DNA from 4 places in the Vibrio cidicii genome. Region 4 is predicted to be linked to each of the others. Evidence: predicted binding sites of a transcription regulator. Region 4 holds the regulator's gene; each other region holds the start of a gene.
The links. Region 4 encodes PurR, which represses purine synthesis genes. Its sites were predicted from a motif close to TNANGNAAACGTTTNCNTNA; they were not measured.

Region 1 (2,204 bases), 370 kb from region 4:
ACCGGAAGACGCTGGCAGATTTCCAGTACTTTCGCTTTGGTGGCCGCAATCACATCATCGTTACCGATGTTATCTAGTACATCGCACATCCAATCAGCCAGATTGGTTGCATCAGCTTCAGTAAAGCCACGGCGAGTGATCGCAGGCGTACCAACACGGATACCAGAAGTCACAAATGGGCTGCGTGGATCGTTTGGCACTGAGTTTTTGTTGACTGTAATGTTAGCAGCACCCAACGCAGCATCAGCATCTTTACCGGTGATCTCTTTGTCGATCAGATCCACAAGGAACAGATGGTTTTCTGTGCTGTTAGAAACAATCTTGTAACCGCGAGCTTGGAACTGAGCCACCATCGCTTTGGCATTTTTCACCACACGTTCTTGGTACGCCTTGAACTCTGGTTCCATCGCTTCTTTGAACGCGACCGCTTTACCCGCGATCACGTGCATCAGAGGGCCACCTTGGCCACCAGGGAATACCGCAGAGTTCAGTTTCTTATACATATCTTCGCCAGCGTTTGACAAAATCAAACCACCGCGAGGACCAGCGAGCGTTTTGTGTGTTGTGGTGGTCACAACGTGCGCGTGTGGAACGGGCGTTGGGTAAACGCCTGCGGCAATTAGACCGGCAACATGCGCCATATCGACAAACAAATAAGCCCCGACTTTATCCGCGATTTCACGCATGCGCTTCCAATCAACAATTTGAGAGTAGGCAGAGAAGCCACCGATGATCATCTTCGGCTTGTGCTCAAGAGCAAGGGCTTCCATTTCGTCGTAATTGATTTGACCTGCTTCATCAATGCCATAAGGGATGACATTGTAGTGTTTACCAGAGAAGTTAACTGGTGAGCCGTGCGTCAAGTGACCGCCGTGCGCTAGGCTCATGCCCAACACGGTATCGCCAGGGTTAAGCAGTGCCATGTATACCGCGCTGTTCGCTTGAGAGCCAGAATGCGGCTGAACGTTTGCATATTCACAACCAAACAGTTGGCAAGCTCGGTCAATCGCCAGAGATTCGGCTTTATCGACATACTCGCAACCACCGTAGTAACGCTTACCTGGGTAGCCTTCTGCGTATTTGTTAGTTAGCTGAGAACCTTGCGCTTCCATTACACGTGGGCTGGTGTAGTTTTCAGAAGCAATCAGTTCGATGTGCTCTTCCTGACGAAGGGTTTCTTCCTGGATAGCTGCGAATAGCTCCGGATCGTAATCAGCGATATTCATATCACGCTTAAGCATCTGTATCTCCTGACTCAGATTAGACTGAAAGTTGCAAAAAAACTGTCGAATGACCCAACGCAAACGTTTTCGTCACCGTAATGGCGCGCATTCTACATAATTTGATCTAGGTCATAAAGAGAAAAGTTCACTTTTCTTATGCAGTTTTTTCATGATGACATTTGAGAAGATTCATCTTCACCGATGATGATGACAAGGATGCGACTTCAACTGTCAATTTTTGCGTTTTACACCCTGTAAAACAACAATTACATAGGTTTACCCTAATTTTAGTCGTCTAGCTACCGAAAAGATCGGCTTTTGACTACTATGCTCGCCCCTTCTTGCGCATTAAATTTAGGAACTGATGGAAAAACACTCACACAAAGAGGACTGGATTGCTATCCTAACTGGCACCTTTCTGGTCGCCCAAGGCGTCTTCTTTCTGCAATCGGCACATCTTCTTACAGGTGGCACTACGGGGCTCGCTTTGCTGGTGTCTCAGTTTACTCCATTCACGTTTGGATTGTTGTACTTTTTGAGCAACTGTCCTTTCTATTTGCTTGCGTGGCGACGTTATGGCAGACGATTTGCTTTTAATAGTGCGATTTCTGGCGCTTTAGTCTCTATTTTCGCCGATAACCTGTATTTAGTCATCTCTGTCGATAACATCCATCCGGTCTACTGCGCGATTGCTGGTGGGCTTTTCATGGGTTTGGGAATGCTTATCTTGTTTCGTCACCGTTCCAGTCTTGGTGGTTTCAATGTTTTGTGCCTTTATGTGCAGGACAAATTCGGTATTTCGGTTGGAAAATCTCAGATGGCGATAGACGCAGCGATTCTGGCTGCCTCGTTTTTCTTTGTGACGCCAAACACGATTTTACTCTCGATTCTCGGTGCGTTCGCTTTAAATCTCGTGCTCGCCATGAATCATAAACCCCATCGTTACAAGGTGAATTATTCTTGACGTCAAGCTTATGACAT
Region 2 (2,204 bases), 1.1 Mb from region 4:
AAAGCACAGCTTGCTGGTTTTTGTAACCAGTTATGTCACTGTTTTAAACTGCTTCTCCGAAGCAAACGCCCTAGATGTAGATCTGCCTTCCAAATAAATACCTTATTCATAATATGGCCTCCAATAAGGCGCACTCAATCATAACCATTCACCATTAATTACATAAATACGCCCAAACCATTCACTGTAGCAATTTGTTAATAAACCAGTGTCATATTAAACTTAAAGGGACTTATACGCTTGCAACAAAACAACGAGGCTAACAAAAATGGATAAACTACTAACTTCTGCACTGCAAATCAGGCAACGAACCAAAGTAACGAGCTTGTTTGCCGACAACGGCTATAAAATCGCCATGACCGACTTCGACGATGTGGTTTTTGAGAAGGCCGGCGTTCGCATCAACGTCAAGTTTGATCATCACTCCAACGCAAAAGCCGTTTCAGTTCAGGGCCCGCATTGTAAATAACCTGTCGCTAAACAATACAATAGCTAAAGCTGGCAATGCAGAATCCATTGCCAGCCCATGTCATATTCAGCACAACAGATTGACTTCTCTTCTTCCTAACTCACTGGAACTCGCTGCCATGATTTTCTAGGCTTTGCTGGCCGCATTGTGTGCAGACCACATATCGATCAATCAGATCCAGCGACGCCCCGGCAGGGCTGGCAACACCAGAGAAGAAACCTTCCAGAAATGCTTTAAATTATTCTTTTCGACTTTTGCCATACTTTGATGGCTTCTGCTTGATGATCTCTTTATGTTCTGTTTGCTTGGCACATTTCTCACAAAACCTCATGCTCATTTTAACCTCAGCATCAATTTATAAATTAAGCAGAGATAATCATAATGTTGAGTATAAAGATGATACGAAAATCAAAATTTACTTAAATAGTTTAATGAGTTAGAAAAAATATGAGGTGAAAATAAGTAGCAAAATGGTATGAGAGGCGAATAGAAGAAAGCGCTATCAAACAGCTAAGTGAGTCAACTGAACTGACGAGTAGTCTGGCTACCCATTCGAAAACGAAAAAGAGCGTAGCAAGTACTAACCTGCTACGCCCCGAAATAAATGGCACGCCCTGTAGGATTCGAACCTACGACCACATCCTTAGAAGGGACGTGCTCTATCCAGCTGAGCTAAGGGCGCGCTACAGGGAGAGGATTATACGAGTTCATTTCGGTAAATCAACGGATTTTCTAGACATTCTGTTCTAAGTGGCGAAAAAAAGTCCGTCAATCAAGGCGCCTGCTTAAAAACGCCACAAGGCAAACGTTTGCGTATAGATATTTATTTCACAATTTGCGACAATGCGCAGCGAATTTTTGCCATTTGATTTCTTAAGGAAAGTCATGACTGCTCAAAATATTGATGGAACTCTCATATCTCAAACTGTTCGATCGGAAGTGGCCGCGCGGGTGAAAGCGCGGGTTGAGGCAGGTTTACGCGCTCCCGGGTTGGCTGTGGTTCTGGTTGGTGAAGATCCGGCCTCCCAAGTTTATGTCGGTAGCAAACGCCGTGCGTGTGAAGAAGTCGGTTTTGTTTCAAAGTCTTTTGACCTTCCGGCGTCAACTTCTGAAAAAGCATTGTTGGAACTGATTGACGAACTCAATAACGATGCGCAGATTGATGGCATTCTGGTTCAGTTGCCTTTGCCTGCTGGCATTGACACGACGCAGGTTTTAGAGCGCATCCTCCCAGAAAAAGATGTCGATGGTTTCCACCCTTATAATGTTGGTCGCTTGGCGCAGCGCATTCCAAAACTTCGCTCTTGTACGCCCAAAGGCATCATGACCTTGATTGAACGCTACAACATTCCCACTCATGGCAAACATGCCGTGATCGTCGGCGCGTCGAACATCGTTGGCCGTCCAATGACCCTTGAGCTGCTACTGGCTGGCTGCACCACCACCACATGTCACCGCTTTACGAAAGATCTGGAAGGCCATGTACGCCAAGCCGATCTGCTGGTGGTTGCGGTCGGTAAACCCAACTTCATCCCTGGCGAATGGATCAAAGAAGGTGCTGTGGTCATTGATGTCGGTATTAACCGCCTAGAATCAGGCAAGTTGGTTGGCGATATCGATTACAACAAGGCGCGCGAAAAAGCCAGTTTCATCACCCCAGTGCCGGGTGGCGTTGGCCCAATGACGGTAGCAAGCCTGATTGAGAACACCATGCTGGCTTGCGAGCAGTACCACA
Region 3 (2,204 bases), 220 kb from region 4:
GCGTTGCCGACGCTCAATCAAGATATCAAAGCTTGGCTGGTGATGCCGGATGATGAAAATGGCCGAGTTTACTTGGTGTACAACAATTACAATGTATTGATGAAGTGGAACCGCTCTCACTACTTCGCTCTGGCCGTTAGCCATCTGGCTGATCGCATTAAAGATTAACCACCGCTTGTCTCATGCATTGCGTGATGGCAAGCCCTTCTTACGACAACATGTTATCTGAACGCGCAGCACAAATGGTGGTTTTTTCCGCCTTGGTTAAACATCGCAACTTCACTCAGGCGGCGAAAAGCTTGGGTGTGTCGGTCTCACACGTCAGCAAGCAGCTTGCGTTACTCGAAGCCTCGCTTGGTATCAAGCTGATTCAGCGCACCACGCGCAGCTTTACGCCGACTGAAGCGGGGCTGAGCTTTTATCGTCATTGTCATCAGGTGGTGCAAGCGGTGAACAATGCGCAGTCTGAAATGGAGAGCCAGCGTGATGAGGTGGCTGGCTTGGTGCGCATCGGTTTGTCGCAATCTTTCGGTACCTTGCATGTGCTGCCCGCGATTGATGAGCTGCGTCAGCGCTACCCACAACTGCAAGTCGAGTTGCACCTGTTTGATTATAAAGTAGATATGTTAAACGAAGGCCTGGATGTGTGGATCACCAACCACGAGAAATTGCCAGAGGGATATATTGCCCAGCGTCTGGCCGATTGCCAATTCGTGCTTGCTGCGTCACCCGACTACTTAATGCGTCACGACACGCCTAAACATCCAACGGACCTTAGCGATCACAACTGTTTGATTTATCGCAGTTGGGAACGTGATTACACCAGTTGGGCTTTTCGCCGTGCCGACGAAGAATTATGCGTCAAAGTGGCAGGCAACTATTCCGTTGATTTGGCCGAAGCAGTGCGCGATGCCGCGATTGCCGGATGGGGCATAGGCTATCTTGCCACCTATTTGTTGGGTGATGAGTTTCGCAGTGGAAAACTGATTCAGCTATTACCAGAATGGCGCGCCAGCCAGCAAATGCCGTTTTATGCGGTCTACCCAAGTCGTCAACACATGCCCAAGAAAACTTCCGCGGTGATCGAATTTATTCGGCAAAAGATCGGCGCACCCTGTCACTGGGATCAAAAGCTATTGCCTTATATCACCATTGCGCATTGAGTGATTTTCATCACATATTATTTCTCAATTGGGAAACATTTTCCTTATATGGAAACAATGCCAAATAGCAAACGTTTATCTTGATTTTTTTCAAAGAGTTAAGTGTATAGGCGCTGGCCGCTGTTCTTCCTGTTCCACTTTATTAACATTCCCGACTTGCATCCCGCGCTTGTCACTATACAATCCGCGCCTTCCTTGTTCCCCCTCTCTCTGGAAACCTTCTATGAACTCTTTACTGGGTATTGTGGCCATTCTCGTTGTCGCGTGGCTATTATCTACCAACAGAAAAAACATTCGTTTGAAAACAGTACTGTTGGCGTTTTGTCTGCAAGTCGCGTTTGCCTTACTTGTGCTCTATGTTCCTGCGGGCAAAAATGCGCTGAATACGGTGACGGGCGCTGTGTCAGGATTGATCAATTATGGGCAGGAAGGCATCGCTTTTCTGTTCGGCGGTTTGGCAACCGGCGGTTTCACTTTCGCCATTAACGTGCTTGGGATCATCATTTTCTTCTCTGCGCTGATCTCGGGTCTGTACCACATTGGCTTGATGCCTAAAGTGATCAATCTGATTGGTGGTGGCTTGCAGAAACTGCTCGGTACGGGACGGGCTGAATCGCTCTCAGCGACGGCGAATATTTTTGTCGGCATGATTGAAGCCCCTCTTGTGGTCAAACCGTACCTAAAGCACATGAGTGATTCACAATTTTTTGCGGTGATGACCTGTGGTCTTGCCTCGGTTGCAGGTGGCACCTTGGTGGGGTACGCCTCACTCGGCGTGGAACTGAACTATCTGATTGCTGCTGCGTTTATGTCGGCGCCAGCAGGCCTGTTAATGGCCAAGATCCTCATGCCAGAGACAGAATCTTCGCCACAAGCGGCACAGATGGAAAATATTGAGATGCCAAAAGCCACCAATGTGGTGGAAGCGATGGCCGATGGTGCGATGTCGGGGCTACGCATAGCCGTTGCGGTGGGTGCGACACTGCTGGCGTTTGTCAGTGTGATTGCGCTGTTAAACGGAATCTTGGGTTGGATTGGCAG
Region 4 (2,204 bases):
CTTGAAGCTCTTTTTCTTTTCGGGCGCTGTCCAAAGCTTGTCTTGCGACGCTCATCAATGCCGTCTTGTTGTCCCAAAGTGAATCGGTTACCGCGTAGTATTTGGTAACAACAGGGAAGCCACGTTTTTTGTAAACATAAGGCCTAAGGCCCTGTTTTTCGAACAATGAGGTTGTATTTTGATCCGCGCGAATATGGAGCTGATCTTTGACGACCAATGCAAACATGGTCTCATCTGCAAAAAGGCCGAATCCGCCAAACATAGAGCGAGATTTTATCGCACCAAGTTGCTCAAAAAGCTTCATCGAATCTTTGAGTATCGGTTTATCCATGATGTGTTATCTCGGTGTAATTACAATTACGCCACCCATAAATCAGGTCCGAGAGATTAGCAAACCAATGCATACAAGATGTCATTAGAGAGTCAACTTAATGTAATGCATTTTTGCCATCGGGAACCCCGCTACCTACCAAAACAGTATTTGGTTTAGGCCGGAGGCTTTGCGTCCCACCCTTTCAGATGGTTTGCCCTGTGCGTGACAGCTAAAGGATACGATTTCTATTGGACTAACATCACATTTTAGGATTGAAAGTGTGATCTTGGTTCAGGTAATAGTTTGCGGGAAATGAGGAAAAACTCGTGTGCGACAGTATCTGGTTATTTGTCACAATAATGATTTTGTTTTGACACAAAAAACAGACGCCGAAATGGCGTCTGTTTTTTAACATTCTCAGTTCAGTTTTTTAACTGTGTCGCGGATAACGATTTCTGGATGCATCTCAAAAATGCGTTTATCGTGCTCCTTGTCTTTAATGCGTTCTAGGAGAATTTCAAATGCATTTTTACCCACACGGCGCTTTGGCTGGTGAATCGTGGTAAGCGGTGGAGAAAAGTACTCGGCCAGTTCTATGTTGTCGTAACCGATCACTGATATGTCGTCGGGAATACGAATGTCGAGTTGTTGTAAACGGCTCATTAGACCAAGTGCCATAGTGTCGTTAAAGCAGAAAATCGCGGTTGGGCGATCGTCCCAAGAGGCAATCTTATCGGCGACCAGTACTGCAGTGTCACATTCAAAATTACCTTCTAAGATCCAATCTTCGTTGACCGCTAGGTTCGCTTCTGCCATTGCGCGTTTAAAGCCAAGAATTCGCTCCTGACACGCCGCTTTTTCAAAATGACCGCTCAAGCAGGCAATCTTGCTGTGACCGTTATCAATCAGGTACTTGGTTGCGAGATAGCCACCTTCTTCCGAGTTATCGATGATCTTGTCGGCTTGTGAGCTAATTGGACCCCAGTCCATGATTACTTTTGGAATATCGGCGTGTCTATCGAGCATTTCACGCAGTTCTTCGGTCAGATCTGAACACATCACCAAGATACCGTCGACGCGCTTTTCTGCCAGCATACGGATATAGTCGCGCTGCTTTTCATAGATGCCACCGGTATTACATAGAATCAAGGTATAACCTTGGCGGTAGCAGTAGCTTTCTACGCCATCAATCACTTCAGAGAAAAAGAGGTTAGTTGACTGAGTAACCAGCATGCCAATGGTGCGAGTTGTATTGCATTTCAAACTGCGTGCGACGGCGCTGGGCGCGTAGTTGAGCTCATCCACCGCTTTCATTACTTTTTCTTGAGTTGCTTCTGCAACAAAGCGGGTTTTGTTGATCACGTGTGAAACGGTCGTGGTTGATACGCCGGCTAAACGTGCGACATCTTTAATTGTGGCCATAGTCTTGTCCTGTCCAAGGTTACCGCGGGAATAGTTGGCCGGGTAACGCTCTTGCTACCTTTCTTTGCATCGGTCTTGAACATGGAAAGAGACCCAAGAAAAGCAGCAGCTTAGCTAAAAAAACACAAAAACCGCTGTTTTTCAGCGGTTTGCATTAAATTCATATTTTATCGTTTGCGGTCTCAATTTTATATCGAGATACGTCAGCAGGCAACCAGCTCAGCACGCGAATATTGTATCCGTGTTCACACTTTATTGGTTAAGCTTCACTCGAGTGATTGCTCTATTGATAAGCCTGTAATTATTATCTAAGTAAATAGTCACTGTCCAGTTTACAAAATGCAATTAATAGTTTTGCGACACTGGCATAGAAGCCAAATTGGTCGTGTTGAATACACTGCTGGTAAAATTGCGGCAGCCAAGAAAGCAGCATGCTTTCAATAAACTGCTGCTGCTCGGCAAGTGCGGT

Region 1: the regulator PurR is predicted to act here: its motif matches at 1,297-1,316, upstream of glyA (serine hydroxymethyltransferase).
Region 2: the regulator PurR is predicted to act here: its motif matches at 1,267-1,286, upstream of folD (bifunctional methylenetetrahydrofolate dehydrogenase/methenyltetrahydrofolate cyclohydrolase FolD).
Region 3: the regulator PurR is predicted to act here: its motif matches at 1,191-1,210, upstream of EWA64_RS13305 (NupC/NupG family nucleoside CNT transporter).

What each region holds. Positions count from the first base shown of each region.
Region 1 covers NZ_CP035921.1:2,498,776-2,500,979, reverse strand. Annotated here, with positions in the region: gene glyA (serine hydroxymethyltransferase) at 1-1,241, opposite strand, end outside; gene EWA64_RS12470 (YitT family protein) at 1,588-2,187, shown strand.
Region 2 covers NZ_CP035921.1:705,553-707,756, forward strand. Annotated here, with positions in the region: gene EWA64_RS04170 (hypothetical protein) at 269-469, shown strand; partial or broken gene EWA64_RS04175 (hypothetical protein) at 570-806, opposite strand; tRNA gene EWA64_RS04180 (tRNA-Arg) at 1,075-1,151, opposite strand; gene folD (bifunctional methylenetetrahydrofolate dehydrogenase/methenyltetrahydrofolate cyclohydrolase FolD) at 1,355-2,204, shown strand, end outside.
Region 3 covers NZ_CP035921.1:2,655,726-2,657,929, forward strand. Annotated here, with positions in the region: gene EWA64_RS13295 (lytic murein transglycosylase) at 1-168, shown strand, start outside; gene EWA64_RS13300 (LysR family transcriptional regulator) at 219-1,163, shown strand; gene EWA64_RS13305 (NupC/NupG family nucleoside CNT transporter) at 1,387-2,204, shown strand, end outside.
Region 4 covers NZ_CP035921.1:2,872,907-2,875,110, forward strand. Annotated here, with positions in the region: gene EWA64_RS14130 (TfoX/Sxy family DNA transformation protein) at 1-331, opposite strand, end outside; cyclic di-GMP riboswitch class I at 450-539, opposite strand; gene purR (HTH-type transcriptional repressor PurR) at 731-1,735, opposite strand; gene torD (molecular chaperone TorD) at 2,040-2,204, opposite strand, start outside.